2 regions of the Gilliamella sp. Occ4-3 genome follow, and region 2 is predicted to be linked to the other one. Evidence: riboswitches for the same ligand, from Rfam matches in the RefSeq annotation. Region 2 holds a riboswitch; the other holds the start of a gene.

Region 1 (8,214 bases), on a different contig from region 2:
CTAAAGTTAGCAGAATGAATTGAAGTAAAAGGTTGGATAGGTAATTACTTAATTATTTTGCGATAAGCCTGCAAAGGTTAGTTAAATAAATCATAATCAATTCTCCTTTGCGGTTAATAATGGCGCGTATCATAATTATCTTTTTGCAAGATGTAAATAGTAGAATAAAAATTTTAGTACTTTTCTTGAAATAAAAATGGGAAAACAGCTTGTTCGTTTGTTGGTGCATAAAATCCATTTGAAATTATCTTTTCCTGTTAAAAGAGGCTGTTTAACAACCTCTTTTTTATTTTTGGAAATGACTAAGGCAATGCTATTTAATTACATAAAAGTTAACATCGCGAGTATTTCTGAGAGCATCAACGAATTGCCTCAATTCTTTTCTATAAGTTTTCTCAGGATCGTTTTCTTCTGTACATTTGTCTTCTGCACCATAGCTTTTAGCCATTGCATCATTTGATGCCAAATTGTCGTATGGTTTTGTAAAATCACTACCTTTTAATGTCATAAGATGATTCCAATCATTTAACAGGCCTTCCATATATTGGCGACCGGCTTCGCATTTTATGTTATTTAAGTCAATCTTAGGAATAACATATTGGCTTATCTCGCTGAACTTTTTAGGGTTGTAAGGGAAGCTAATGTCTTCTTGTTCATCTTCTTTTAAGAATTCAATAAAGTCGCTTTCACGATATAATTTTCTAAAACGTTGTTGATAAGATTGGTTTTTCTTTAATCTTAGGTCTTGGGTTATTTCTTCTGGGAAAGGTTGATCATAAGAATAATCCCAACGATATTGGCTGTATTCAATAAATACATCATTGATTAATTTTGCTGGCATTTCTATTTCTTGCTCTTTACCATCAATAATGGCTGGGATGTTATTTATTTCTCTGTTTTCTCTTAAGATCTTTTCGTATTGTTCATCATTCAACTCAGACGTTGAATAGATGACAGTGTATAAATAATAGTTACTTTGTGTTGGGTTAATAAGACCTAATTCTCCAAATTGAGCCGGTTTTACGACAAAATTGAAGTCGTCATTATTATACGATAAAGTATGTTTGCCGTATTCAAATGTATAATTAACACCTGATTTGGCCGGGATAGTTAGTTCTTTACCATCAATAGTGACTTTTATTTCGTTAGCAGTAGGATTGTCAATCCAACGGTCGATAGAGCTAGGTTCAGAACATCCAACAAGGATTAAACTGCAAATTAGCAGTAAAGAATATTTTATTTTTTTCATCATAATATTTTGTTATAAGTATAAAAAGTGAGTGAATTTTATCATGTTTGTAAAAAAAATTAAATGTAATCAAATAAAATTAGTGTTATAAATAGACCTGTTATTTATTAAAAATGCATTAGAAATAGAGAGGTTTTCATGAAATTAATAGTCGATAATATGAGTTGTCAACACTGTGTTAAAGCAATAACAAAAGCAATTAATGATATTGATCCAAATGCAAAAGTGACCGTTGATTTAACCAAACACGAGGTTGATATCGAAAATAGTTCTATTTCGCAAGAAGCTGCGATTACTGCTGTTAATGAGGCTGGTTATGAGTTTGTTAGGATTGTGTAATAACTACATCTATATTTGACGGCACTAGGCTATTTTGAAGCATCTTTTCTATTTTAATTTGTTGAAATTTCAAATTAAAACAGAACTAATAAAACTTTGTTTAAGGTATTGGCATATTTTGGGGAATGCTAGAATGCTTTTATCTGTTTATTAATAGGCTATTGTTATAAGGATATATTATGAAAGGTAAAATATTGAGTGTTACTGTGGCTATTATGGCTTGGTGTGGTGCAGTTTTTTTTGTTAATGCTTATCAGATTGATTGTCCACAAAAATTTAATATTAAAGAAGAAGTTGTAAATATGCCTGATGGGTGGGAAGTTTCTAATGATATAAATAGTAAGGAGGCATCCTTTTTTAGTATGATTGTTTATTACGATAAGCCTTCTAGAATGGCGGCTTTAAAACCAGCAAAAGGAACGGTTGACGGTAAGAAACATGAGTTAATATGGGAAGTTAATTATAAGACAGATGTTGAACCTTATTATGTTAGTTGTTCTTATAATGGAACTAGAGTTGAGTTGATAAAACAAATTGATTTATCAATGAAAAGTTGTTGGGCTGATTATTTTGAAGACGAGCAAGGAAAGCGAGGAACGCTCAGTTGTAGTACGAGTGAAGCAAAAGATCTGCATTAGTTGCGTATGGGATTTGTTGTTATATGCAATAGTTAGTAACGTAAATCCCATTAATATTTTGAACAATTACCACCAGCGGTAAAAATGATGCGTTGGTCCAATTCCTTTCCCTATATTTAAATCATCGGCATGGCTAATTGCGCCTTGTAGATAATTTTTTGCTTGGGCGATTGCTTCTTCTAAATTATTTTTAGGTAATAATGCTGCAATAGCTGCTGATAATGTGCACCCCGTTCCGTGAGTATTTTTAGTTTGGATGCGTGGAAAGGTCATTCTTATTATATTATTGTGTGTGATCAAATAATCAGGGCTTTCATTGCTAGGCAAATGTCCCCCTTTCATTAATACCGCTTTACAGCCTAACTTGAGTAATTCATGCCCTTGCTTTTGCATTTCATCTTCGGTTTTAGCTTCATCACAATCAAGTAGCGCGGCTGCTTCTGGTAGATTGGGAGTAATAATTGTGGCTAAGGGTAATAAAAGCTCACGAATAGCTGTTACGGCATCAGACTTTAAAAGGGGATGTCCACCTTTAGCAACCATTACAGTATCTAACACGATAGTAGGAATAGGGTTTGTTTTAAGAAGGTGGTAAACGGTTGCAACTATTTCTTTATTCATTAGCATACCCATTTTTACGCTATCAATTTGAATATCTTGATAAAGTGTATTAAATTGGGCTTCAATAAATTCGGGCGATATAGCTAATACCGCATCAACCCCTTGCGTGCTTTGTGCCGTTAGGGCAGTGATAACTGACATACCATATGCACCAAGTGCAGAAAAAGTTTTTAGATCGGCTTGAATACCTGCACCACCGCTAGGATCAGATCCTGCAATGGTTAATGCAATTGTTGTCATGATAGTATTTCCTATTTAACTTGTTTGATTTTGTTGATAAGCGATAATGTTGCTTGTTGAATATCTTTTTTGCCACAAATAGCCGAAACTACAGCAACCCCGTCAATGCCCGTTTGAATAATATTAGTTATATTGTTTTCATCAATACCACCAATGGCAACAGCTGGGCACTGTTTTAGTTTGACTAATTCAGTTAATTGTTCAGTTCCTATTGCTACCGTTGCATTTTTTTTGGTTATGGTTGGGAAGATAGGCCCTATGCCAATATAATTAACCTGCTGCCAAGGAACTGCTTTAAGTTGTTGTTGGTTAGTTACCGAAAGACCTAACCATTTATCTTTGCCGATAAGTTGTCGAGCTACATCAACAGGCAAATCACTTTGTCCAATATGGACACCATCGGCATCAACCGCTAAAGCAATATCTACATGATCATTTATAAATAGTGGAACAGAGGTGTCGCTTAATGCTTCTTTCAATGCTAAGGCAGCGTAGTACCAATCTTTACCGCTAAACTCACGTTCGGATCTTAACTGTATTGCAGTCACACCATTTGAAACAGCAATTTTGGTGGTGTTTACCATGCCATTAATGCCGCCGCATAATAATGGATCAAGGACTAAATAGAGGGTTAAATCCAGTTGTTTTTTCATCTGGTTTCCTTATTAAAGCGATGGATTAAATGTTGAGAGTTGATCTAATAGTGATATCGAGAAAGTCCCCAGTCCTTGTTGTTTATTAGCTAGCTCACCAGCTTTTTTCATCATAAAACATGCACAGGCAGTGGCTAATAGTGGGTCAGGCGAATTAGCTATGAAAGCCGCTACCATTGCAGATAATGAGCATCCTGTACCTGTTACTTTTGTTAAAGCAATATCACCACCAGTTATACTATATGTGCTGTTTCCGTTAGTTATATAGTCAACATCGCCTGTCATTGCGACAATAGTTTGATATTTTTGCGCAAACTCTTGGGCAGCGTTTAAAGCTGATTGAGTTGTGTCTTGACCGTCGGGGCCTTTTGAGAAAGATTTTTGACCATTTAGTGCTAATATTTCTGAAGCATTACCTCGTATTACTGTGGGATTAAATGATAATAATTGATGTGCAATTTCAGTTCGATAATTAAGTGCAGCTCCTACAGCAACAGGATCGAGTACCCATGGAGTTTGTGTTTGCTGTGCCTTGGCGGCCGCTAATAGCATACTTTGGGCTGTGTTGCTGTGAATAGTGCCAATATTAATCAGTAAGCTATCGGCAATGTTGACAAATTCAGCAACTTCTTGTTCGGCAATCACCATTGCAGGAGATGCACCAATAGCAAGTAGCACATTGGCGGTAAAGTTTTGGACTACATCATTAGTAATGCAATGCACTAGTGGGCGTTTTTGTTTTATATGATTGATAAAAGGAGCGGTTTGGGTAATTTGGAATGATTTGGTTACTGACATATTTCTTCCTTTCTTACTGATTTATTAGTTCTATAAATGTCGGGAAGAATTTGCCAATTTAAGGCTTTTATGGCTTAGACTTCCCTACGCTGGTATAATCCAGATCAGGTTCAACGGGTGAAATCTCAGTTTTTTGTTTAGACAAAAAACACCCCGAGTCAAAATGATTTTTTATTATGAACTGATTATCTGTTTTTAACAAGCTATTGTAATAATCTTTCAATATCAGTAATTGCTTTTCTATCTGGTAAGAAGATGATTAGATGATCATTGTCTTCAATGGTTAAATCAGTATTAACGATAATAACATCTTCTCCACGCACTACAGCTCCGATGGTTGCACCCGATGGGAGTTTTAAGCCATTAATATTTTTGCCAACCAGTCTTGATGTTTCACTATTACCATTGGCAATAATTTCGACAATTTCGGATTCCCCTTGTCTTAATGAAACAACTTTAACAACCCCAGTTTGTCTAACATGGCTTAATAGCTCAGATATTGTGGCGTGTTGTGGAGAAATCGCAATATCAATCACACTATCATTAATTAGTTCAAGGTAGGCTTGGCGTTGAATTAGTACAATTACTTTTTTTGCTCCCATTCTTTTGGCTAACATAGAAGACATGATATTGGATTCATCATCACTGGTAACAGCGATAAATAGATCAGTAAGCTCAACTTGTTCTTGTGAGAGCAATTCTTGGTCCGATGATTCACCATGTAATACTGTTGTATTAACGAGTTGCTCGGCAATTAATTCGGCTCGTTCGGCATTCCGCTCAATTAATTTGACTTGATAGTCATTTTCTAAACGTTTTGCTAGAGCGACAGCTACACCACCGCCGCCGCTGATAATTATTCGTTTATATGGTTTTTCTAACCGTTGTAACTCACTGGTCACTGCTTTGATATTAACGGGTGGCGTTATAAAGTAGACCATATCGCCTGCTTCGATAAGTGTTGAACCAAGCGGGCGGATAAAACGATTTTTACGGTAAATAGCAACAACTCGAGCTTCAACATGTGGTAAATGTTCTTTGAGTTCTGATAATTCACTACCTACTAAAGCACCGCCATAATAAGCGGTAACGGCAACCAAACAGACACGATTGTCGTAAAAAGATGCAAATTGTAGCGAACCAGGATATTGTACTAATTGACTAATATGGTTGGTGATAAGGTTTTCTGGAGCAATGATATGATTGATATTAATACAATCTTTATTGAAAAGAGGGTAGTTTTCGTTATTGTATTCAGGTGCTCTAATGCGCGCAACTTTTTGTGGAATATTGAACATGACATGCCCAATTTGGCAGGCCATCATGTTGACTTCATCAGAGTTAGTTACAGCAACAAGCATATCAGCTGATTCAGCACCTGCACTTTCTAAAACTTGTGGGTAAGATGATTTTCCGCAAATCACCTGTAAATCAAAACGTTCTTGTAGTGATTGTAATTTATCATAATTTTCATCAATCACCGTGACATCGTTTTGTTTTTCAGTGACAAGATATTCAGCAAGCGCACTACCTGTTTGTCCTGCACCAAGAATAATAATCTTCATAACTAACCTGTATATTTAAATGGCTTTAATCGTTACCCATTTTCCTTGTATCTTAAAGCCATTGCATACTGTTTTATTTTTAGTAACAATCAGTTATTAATTCTTCAATTATACAAAACCGATTGCATTATAAACTTTTTTCAAAGTTGGTTCGGCTTTTGAGCGTGCTTTTTCTGCCCCTTCTTGCATTATTGAAATTAGATAACTTTCATCATCTCGATACTGATGATACTTCGCTTGAAGTGTAGTTAGCATATCAATGACTTGTGTTGCTACTTCGGTTTTAAGGTGGCCATACATTTTGCCTTCGAACTCTTTTTCAAGTTCGCTGATAGGCTTACCTGTCACGCCAGTTAAAATGTCAAGTAGGTTTGAAACACCAGCTTTATTTTTTAGATCGTAACGTACCACAGGTGGCTCATCTGAATCGGTCATTGCACGTTTGATTTTTTTCTCGATATCTTTTGGATTTTCGAGTAAACCAATTACGTTATTGCGATTTTCGTCTGATTTAGACATTTTTTTAGTGGGTTCTTGTAGTGACATGACGCGAGCTCCCACTTTCGAAATAAAGGGTTCAGGAATAGTAAATATATCACCATAAAGTGCATTAAATCGCATAGCAATGTCGCGTGATAGTTCAAGATGTTGTTTTTGGTCGTCACCTACTGGCACTAAGTTTGCTTGATAGAGCAAAATATCCGCAGCCATCAGTACTGGGTAATCAAACAATCCCACATTGATGTTTTCAGAATGACGAGATGATTTATCTTTAAATTGAGTCATACGGCTTAGTTCACCAAAATAGGTGTAACAGTTTAATGCCCAGCCGAGTTCTGCATGCGCAGGCACTTGTGATTGTACAAAAATGGTACTTTTTTGTGGATCAATACCACAAGCTAAATATAGGGCGAGTGTGTCTAATGTGGCTTTACGTAATTTGTTCGGATCTTGGCGTACGGTAATTGCATGTTGATTGACGATACAATAAATGCAATCATATTCGCCTTGCAGAGCCATCCAATTCTTTAAAGCACCTAAGTAGTTACCAAGTGTTAGTTCTCCTGATGGCTGAGCGCCACTAAATACAATCGGTTTGCTCATAATTTATTCCTAATCTATGCTAATTATTTTTTTGCCTTAGCTTTTGGCTGAGGTAATAATGTTAATATATCTTTAAAATCGTCAAATAAGAAATCAGGGTTGCTAGTGGCGATCGATATGCCATAGTTATAACCATAACTTAATGCAACAGTTGGGCAGTTAGCATTTTGGGCTGCAGTAATATCATTTTTTGAATCGCCAACAAAAAGTAACTGATCACAGAATAATCCAAATTTAGCCATTACTTGGTATAAAGGCGCTGGGTGTGGTTTTAATTTAATCACATCTCCCCCACCAAGCACTAATGAAAAGTACTCTTTTATACCTAAAGAAGTCAGCAGAGCAGGCAAAAATTGTGCCGGTTTATTGGTTACTAATGCTAGTGGATAATTATTATCGTGAAGTACTTTTAAGGTCTCTTTAACATTGGGAAATAGTTTTGTTTCTGCATCGATGACTTTATCATAGTGCTGATTAAATAGCTCTTTAGCTTTGGCAAATAATTCTGTTGATGGATCGACTTCAATTGCTTTGAATACTCGTTCTAGCATAATATCAATACCATTGCCTACAAAATTTTTGACTTGTTCGTTGCTGATTGTAGGTAGATTCAAGTCTGCTAACATATTTTGTGTTGCTAATGCTAGTCCTGGTACGCTGTCAACTAATGTACCATCTAAATCAAAAGCTACTGCTTGAATATTTTCTAGTTTATTCATGTTCAACTCCTGCTAATTCTTTACGCATGGCGTCAATAACTGTTTTATAATCGGGTTGGCTAAATATAGCTGAACCAGCAACAAACATATCGGCACCAGCTCTAGCTATTTCGGCAATATTGTCAATTTTTACACCGCCATCAATTTCTAAACGAATATTGCGTCCAGATTCAATAATGCGCTGTTTAGCTTGTTGTAATTTCTTAATTGTTGAAGGTATAAAAGATTGACCTCCAAAACCTGGGTTAACACTCATTAATAAAATAATATCAATTTTATCTATGACAT
Region 2 (8,214 bases):
CACGCGGAACTTGGCTAGAACTTGGTATTGACTCAGTCAATTACTTACGTGAACTAGTCGGTTTGCCACCTGAATCTAAAAGTTTCACCACAAGTTCTTCTTCTGACAAAAGAATAGTAAGACCTAAACGAGTCAAACTTAATCAACAGACTAAAACAACACGGCAAAGAGTAACTCAAAAAGCAACTCGAAAATAACCTTTACCCTGCCCTTAAATAGTTTAGTTATTTAAGGGTACCAGCATAAAATATAATTCACACCTTTCCTATTTCAAATAAACTGACTTGTCACCCAATAATAATGAGTAACTAGTTAATCAATTTTTAGCAAAAAAAGTTAATAAATTAACGCTAATTTATAATAGACTCACCAACTAGCTTATTAATCAAGCTATATTTAAACAGTTTTCATCTTAATAACAAGATGAACAAGCAAAAAAATAAACTAAAATGAATTGAAAGGAAAATTATGCGTATAATTATAGCTGTTTTTTTTATGTTCTTATTAGCCGCTTGTCATACACGTACAGCAGAAGAAGCTTATAAAGAAGGAAAATATTTAGAAAGCATCAACTTATTGGCGGATAGTATTGAGGATAAGGGTACTGCAAAATTAGGTCAAAAAGACGTACAACGACTACAAAATATCGTCAATAGTGTTATGCAACATTATGAAACAACTTTATCAAATACCAATAATCAGGATTATGCCAAACGAATAGAATGCTACCAAAATTTATTAGCAATGAAACTGCGATTAAGTGATCGCTTTTATAGCCAAGAAATTAGTTTTTTTGATAATAAATATGATTTTACTAAATTACAAGAGAGTATCGCAAAAGAGTACTATGATTATGGTAATTCAATCACAGGAACCGATAGTAAAAGTTATAGAATAAAAGCCGATTTATACAAAAAAGGATTTGAGCAATACAACTATAAAAACATTGAAAGTTTGTATAACAATGCAAATAAAAAATATATGCAACTTGCTGCTAAAGATTATTATGACCAAGGAAAAATGTTAGCACAGCAAGGTAATTATAAAGCTGCTGCGGATGCATTTAATAATGCCTCGGAAGTATATCAGCCTCTTGGCAAGTACAAAGATAGTGACAAACTTTCTGTTGAGAATGATAGAAAACACTGTACTCAACAAGCAGAAAATGCTTATGAACAAGCACAACAATTAGCCAGAACAGCAACACGTCGTTATCAATTTCGAGAAGTAGCCCAATATTACGCTTCAGCTGCTTCGGCTTATCGCCAATACGGATCGTTTCGCGATGCAGATTTTCAAGCAGATAAATATAAAAGAGAAGGGAAAGTAAAAGTTTATTATAATTCTTCAGAATTAAAATCTTATGTAACAGATCTATTAAGTAAAGACTTTATAGAATTTGTTATCTACCAACCAGGGCAAGCAGATGTCACGATCCGTGTAACGACAAATGTTGAATTTTCTGATCTTGGTAAATCAGTTAACAATGAAACCAAAACCGAAAAAATATTTGATAAATTTATTGAATTAGCTGACGAAAACGGTAATAAAAAGCAAGTTAAAACCTATAAAGATCAACAGTTTAATTTACAAACTGTGACTCACAGCAACAAATTAACTTTGACCACTGAAATTGAGGCTCATGGAATCTATAGTTACAGTAAATCATTTAACGTTGTACAAACATCAGCAAAACATGATTATATCTATTCTGGCAATGTGCCATCAAATTTACATAATTACAGTAAAGGAACATTGCAAACCAAAGATAGCTTGCTTCGAGCGGCAAAAGACCAGCAATTAACAGAATTAAAAGTATATATTGAAGATATGGTTCGAGATTTATCATATCTATAATTACTATAAATATCATAACTAAAACTTAACTAAATAAAGACTACATACTCATTGGTGCTCATTTTTGTAAATGAGTGTCCAATGAGTAAATTGAATGTCTTTATTTATTTGCGGAATTGCTCTAATTCGTCCAATATAAAGAAGTACGGGCTGGATTAGAGCATATCTAGTCAAAAATTAAAAATGTGTTTGTTTGGGACAGCGTTGGTTAGTAAACACGGTTTTCGGCTAAATGAAACTTGAATCCTTGTTGATGCATGATTTCTCGCAATGTTTATAGTATTAATTACTGTAAACAACACTAGAAATTCCTACAATTAAAAAGTTGCTATATCAGTACTAAATTTCATCTAAAATAAAACGACGTTTGGTTTATCAGAACATCAACTCCATACTTTTTCAATTCAATTATTGAAGTGATAGCTAAAATAGTTGTTTTATCAAATTCATGATAAAATATGGTTTCTTTTAAAAACTTTACAAAAAAATTAATGCGATGAAAAAAATAAAATATTCTTTGTTGCTAGTTTGCAGCATAACATTGGTCGGTTGTTTCGGTTCAGGTACCACTTCGTCTAGCTCTGTTGATCGTATGATTGATAATCCAACACCAAATGAAATAAAAGTGATTATTGATGGAAATGAATTAACCATTCCAGCAAAATCAAGTGTGAATTATACATTTGAATACGGTAAGCATACACTGTCTTACGGTAATCAATCATTAAATTTTATAGCTAAACCTTCAACAACTGATAGTTCAGGATTAATTAATCCTACTCAAAGTAATTATTATTTATTAACAACTTTTTATACAACTTCGAATGTGAGTGATGAAACTTACGATAAGTTGATAGCTAAATATTTAAATTCAGTTCCAGTAATTATTAAAGGTGAACAGCAAGAGCTTGAACTACCAGTTAAAGTTATTAATGATGTTTTTATTGAGCGTCAAAAAGATTTTTGGGATTATTCAGTAGATGAACCTTATCCAGATGAAGTAACTTTACGAGGGAAAGGGCAATTTCAATCTCGAAAAATCAAATTATTCCGAGAAGATGGCTTTATTGAAGCTTTAAAAACAGAAGGGCTTAATGAAAAAGTTGATTTTATAAATGAACATCCTAAATTTTCTGAGCTTAAAAAATATACTATACCAAATATTCAGCTAGATGCTATTGCTTGTAAGAAAGGTCGCGAATTTGTAGAAACGCAGTTAAATGATTGGAATAAGCTTTTTACTCTGACAGGTAAAGATTTAGCCTTGTTATACAAACAGTTAACATCGTCTGAAACTTTTCACACGAAACATGCCATCATAACAGAATGTACGAAAGCAGGAGATTCAAATCAAAGCTATCAGTTCGCTACAAGAGAACTTGATGGGGCATTCGATGAAACTAAACAACTTAATTTTTTTATAACTCAATAAACTAATTTAAGTAAAGGTAAACATTTAACCAAATTGGTAATAGTTGCCTCTCCTTTATAATATAAGCGCCATATCTTTTGTCAGTGATAAGGCGTTTGTTTTTTTTCATGTATATTCTTTATAGCCGTTTTTTAAACTTCATAAATAAAGCGAGTTGTTCCTACATTAAATTTTTATCACTTCCGATGTTTACAATCTTCATACTAACCTCTAAACTAATCGATGTTCTCAACGGGGTGCCCTGAAGGGCTGAGAATGTTAGATAGAATAACATAACCCGCCGAACCTGAACTGGATCATGCCAGCGGAGGGATTTGAGTTATTGCACTTGCTCAAACCTTTTGTCTTTTATTTGCTATTTTGGAGGCAAAATGTTTTGTAAAAAATTGTTATTATCCTTGGTATTTTCGGTACCTTTTATGGCAAATGCTGCCAATGTAAAACCAACCTTAACTGTTTATAGTTATAATTCCTTTATTTCAGAATGGGGACCAGGAAAAGCAATTGAGAAAGGGTTTGAAGCACAGTGTAACTGTGAACTTGAGATTGTTACATTAGGCGATGGAGTAGCGGTTTTAAATCGAATGCGACTTGAAGGTGATAGAACTAATGCCGATGTAATTTTAGGATTAGACAACAATCTTTTAGAACAGGCAAAACAAGCCAAAATAGTTATACCTCATCAAATCAATAAACCAGATAATTTAAATACCAACTGGTGGGATAGTGATTTTATGCCCTATGATTTTGGTTATTTCGCTTTTATTTATGATCAACAAAAAATCAGTAATCCACCACACAGCATGCATGAGTTAGTAGATAATAAAGTCAACTGGAAAATTATCTATCAAGACCCACGAACCAGCACTCCTGGGTTAGGTTTATTATTTTGGGTGAAAAATATATATGGTGATGATGCTGCATCTGCATGGCAGAAAATAGCAAAAAATACTGTGACAGTGACCAAAGGTTGGGGTGAAGCTTATGGCCTATTTTTAAAAGGCGAAGCTGATTTTGTGCTTAGTTATAGCACTTCGCCAGTTGCACATATTATGAATGATAATGATCATCGTTATGCTGCTGCTATTTTTGACGAAGGGCATTATCGCCAAGTCGAAGTTGCGGGTATTACTAAGTATAGTCAGCATCCCGAATTGGCACGTGCTTTTTTACAATATTTATTAACGCCTGATGTACAACGTCAATTTGCTGAAAAAAATTTCATGTATCCGATTATTAATATAACGTTGCCTGAAGCTTTTCAGCAAATTAAACCAGTCAATAAAGCACTTGAGTTTGATGCTAAGCAAGTTAAAAATAATCAAAAGAGGTGGGTGCGTGAATGGAAATCCACCATTAGTAAATAGTTTTATTCAGTATAATGTTGAAATTAAGAACGTTAATCCCTGGCATTAGTGCTGCAAGCTTGATTTTAGTTGTATTAGGTTCAGCACTATTTGCGCTTTGTTTAGTTGCTTTTGAGTCTAATAATTTAACTGTCTATTTTGATAGTTATTTATTACATGTTATTTGGATAACAATATTTCAAGCAACGTTATCAACATTGCTATCTGTGTTATTGGCAATATTGATGGCTAAAGCCCTATCGATAGTCAATTTTTGGGGTAAAAATCTATTGCTACGCATTATGCCTATCACGTTTATATTTCCTACGTTGGTTGTGGTAACGGGGTTATTATCTGTTTATGGGCAACATGGTTTATTAGCGTCGTTTTGTCATTATTTAGGTTTGCCTTTTGTGATATCCATTTATGGTTTAAAAGGTATTTTATTGGCACATATATTTCTTAATTTCCCTTATGCTTGTTGCTTGTTTTATCAAACCTTAAATAGTGTACCAGTCGAACACAAACAATTAGCTGCTCAATTGAATTTTTCGAGTTTTACTTATTTTAAATTGGTGGAATGGCCACTATTGCGTCGACAGTTGCTACCTATGGCATCGCTAATCTTTATGCTTTGTTTTTCTAGTTTTGCTATTGTATTGGCTCTAGGTGGTGGACCTAAATATACCACACTTGAAGTTGCCATTTATCAATCCATCCGTGAATTTGATTTGATACAAGCCGTGCTTTTAGCATGTTTGCAGTTGGTTTGTTGTACTTTTTTTATGGGGTTGATGCAAAAGTTTAATTATAGCTATAAATTTAACACTCAATATGTTAAGCAAAGTTATCGTTTACCTGTTTCGTTTAGCTTAATTTTGTCGAGTTTTGTTATTATTGTTATTGGTGCATTATTTATTTTGCTACCCATCATAACTATATTAATAAAAGGTATTTATTTTTTTCAGTGGTCATTTTTTTCAGTGGCCTTTCAACGTGCAGTTATGTTTTCTTTACTAATTGCTTTTGGGGCAGCCAGTATTGCTATGCTACTAGCTTTATTATTACTCTATACAAACAGCCGATTATTGATTAATCAGCAAATAAAATGGAGTAATCGGTTAATGTTAATTGGATCGCTGATTTTAATTATTCCAAGCATGGTGCTGGCGTCAGGTTTGTTTTTACTGTTATTTTCGTACGCTTATAGTTCGGTCTTTGTTTGTGTTTTGACGATGCTTTGTAACAGTTTAATGGCACTGCCATTTATATTAAAAAACCTTGCTGCACCAATGTATGATGTTACATCACGCTATTGGCACTTAAGCCAATCACTTAATATTACTGGTTTTTGGCATTTTTATTTAATTGAATATAAAGCATTAAAAAAGTTAATTATTCAAAGTTTTGCTTTTTCAGCAATATTATCGTTGGGTGATTTTGGTATTATTGCGTTATTTGGTGGCCAGTCAGTCACAACGTTACCTTATTATTTATATGAGCAAATATCGTATTATCATTATCATGAAAGTGCTGTAACTGCTGCATTATTGCTAATATTATCTTTTAGTTTACTGGTTGTGATAGATTATGATCGAACTGAATCAAATTAATTGTCAATACGATAATTTTAAAATGCATTTTGATATCAAAATTACTGCAAAAGAAAAGGTGGTTATTGTTGGGCCAAGTGGTGCAGGTAAAAGCTCATTGTTAAGCTTGATTGCTGGGTTTATTTCACCAAACTCAGGGCAAATTTTACTTAATCATCAAAATATGACTCACACTCAACCAGGAAAGCGGCCCGTTTCGATTTTATTTCAATATAATAATTTATTTGATCATTTAAATGTTGAACAAAATATTGGCTTAGGCATAAAGCCTTGTTTAAAACTAAATACATCGGAACGCCAAACAATAGATGATATGTTAGCCAAAGTTGGTTTAACAGGTTTTAATAATCGTTATCCCGAACAACTTTCAGGTGGTCAGAATCAACGTGTTGCGTTAGCTCGTTGTTTAATTCAACGTCGACCTATTTTATTATTAGATGAGCCATTTTCAGCTCTCGATCAAGCATTACGATTTGAGATGTTAGCACTAGTTGATCAAATTTGCGATGAGCTCGATTTGACATTAATGATGGTGTCACACAATCTTAATGATTCGCTTAGTTATTTTTCTCGTTGTTTGGTGGTAGATAATGGGCAGATCGTTTTTTATGGTTTACCAAACCAATTAAACCAACCCGAAAGTAATCACATTGCAAAGATATTGGGTTTAAATATCTCCAAGAAGTAAGAGGTTAGCATTTAATAATTTATATATTTAAATTTAGATATTTAAAGCTTAAGGTTTTATTAATCTACCAAGCATATATTGCATTTTATGATCAATAACAAAGCAAATTAAATATCTATGCTAAACATAAAAGCAACCAACAAATTTAGCTGGTCAGCACTTATCTTTAATATTTTATTTTTTACTTATTTTTCTAGTGCATTACAGTTATATATTTTTCTTTCGGGGCATTCCAATGCAATTGGACTTCGCGATTCAATTATCTATAGTTTGATTTGGCTTATTCCTGTTTTGATTTTTCCTAATTATACAAGAAAGATTGCGACTATATTTGGTCTTATTATCGGCTGTTTGTCTTTGGTTTCAGTCGGTTATTTTGTGATTTATCGACAAGAATTTTCGCAAAGTGTATTTTTTGTTATGGCAGAATCAAATTATAGTGAATCGAGCGAATTTGTTCAGCAGTATTTTAGTATTAAATTAGTTGTAGTATTGATTATTTATAGTTTAGTGGGTATTTATCTTTGGAGTAAAGTCAGACCTGTTTATATTAAAACTTCTACTAAATGGATTGTATCACTATTAATAGCTATTTATGCCATAATGCCTGTGTTTATTAGTGTGACAATAAAAAAATCATCTATTGAAAAAGCCGGAACTCATTTATTAACGCGTATGGAAACAACTGTGCCATGGCAACTTATTAATAGCTATTTAGCTTATCGATCTCAACTTAAAAATATGGAAGATATTTTAAATCATTTAGACACTTTATCTCCTGTTGAAAATTTAAAAGATGCTAACGGTAATACGCCTAGGACGTTGGTGTTAGTCATTGGTGAATCAACAACACGTAATAGGATGAGTATTTATGGTTATGGGCGAAATACCACACCTCAAATTGAGCAGTTTAAAAAAGATAATACTGATTTTGTTGTATTTAACGATGTGGTTTCATCAAGACCTTATACTATCGAAATTTTGCAACAAGCGTTAACTTTTGCTGATGAGAAGCATCCCGATTTATACCTTAAAACTCCTTCATTAATAAATCTTATGAAGCAAGCAGGGTATAAAACATTTTGGATCACTAACCAGCAGACCATGACCAAGCGTAATACTATGTTGACTATGTTTTCTAAACAAGCCGATGAACAGTTTTATATGAATAACGATCGTAATCAAAGTTCAAGACAATATGATGAATCGGTATTTGAGCCTTTCAAAAAAGTGCTAGCTGACAACGCTGAAAAGAAATTTATTGTTATCCATCTGCTT

The links. Region 2 has a riboswitch for thiamine pyrophosphate ahead of thiB (thiamine ABC transporter substrate binding subunit). Riboswitches for the same ligand answer to the same signal wherever they lie in the genome.
Region 1: linked by a shared signal. The riboswitch ahead of thiM (hydroxyethylthiazole kinase) and the one ahead of thiB (thiamine ABC transporter substrate binding subunit) in region 2 are both predicted to bind thiamine pyrophosphate.

What each region holds. Positions count from the first base shown of each region.
Region 1 covers NZ_LZHR01000014.1:9,593-17,806, forward strand. The annotation lists gene A9G44_RS01125 (hypothetical protein) at 314-1,252, opposite strand; gene A9G44_RS01130 (heavy-metal-associated domain-containing protein) at 1,388-1,588, shown strand; gene A9G44_RS01135 (STY0301 family protein) at 1,768-2,226, shown strand; gene thiD (bifunctional hydroxymethylpyrimidine kinase/phosphomethylpyrimidine kinase) at 2,293-3,087, opposite strand; gene thiE (thiamine phosphate synthase) at 3,099-3,740, opposite strand; gene thiM (hydroxyethylthiazole kinase) at 3,753-4,538, opposite strand; TPP riboswitch at 4,603-4,704, opposite strand; gene trkA (Trk system potassium transporter TrkA) at 4,742-6,103, opposite strand; gene trpS (tryptophan--tRNA ligase) at 6,212-7,207, opposite strand; gene A9G44_RS01165 (phosphoglycolate phosphatase) at 7,231-7,926, opposite strand; gene rpe (ribulose-phosphate 3-epimerase) at 7,919-8,214, opposite strand, start outside.
Region 2 covers NZ_LZHR01000117.1:7,328-15,541, forward strand. The annotation lists gene rluB (23S rRNA pseudouridine(2605) synthase RluB) at 1-197, shown strand, start outside; gene A9G44_RS11880 (hypothetical protein) at 469-1,857, shown strand; gene A9G44_RS11885 (hypothetical protein) at 2,354-3,289, shown strand; TPP riboswitch at 3,512-3,620, shown strand; gene thiB (thiamine ABC transporter substrate binding subunit) at 3,661-4,656, shown strand; gene thiP (thiamine/thiamine pyrophosphate ABC transporter permease) at 4,671-6,248, shown strand; gene thiQ (thiamine ABC transporter ATP-binding protein ThiQ) at 6,226-6,936, shown strand; gene cptA (phosphoethanolamine transferase CptA) at 7,054-8,214, shown strand, end outside.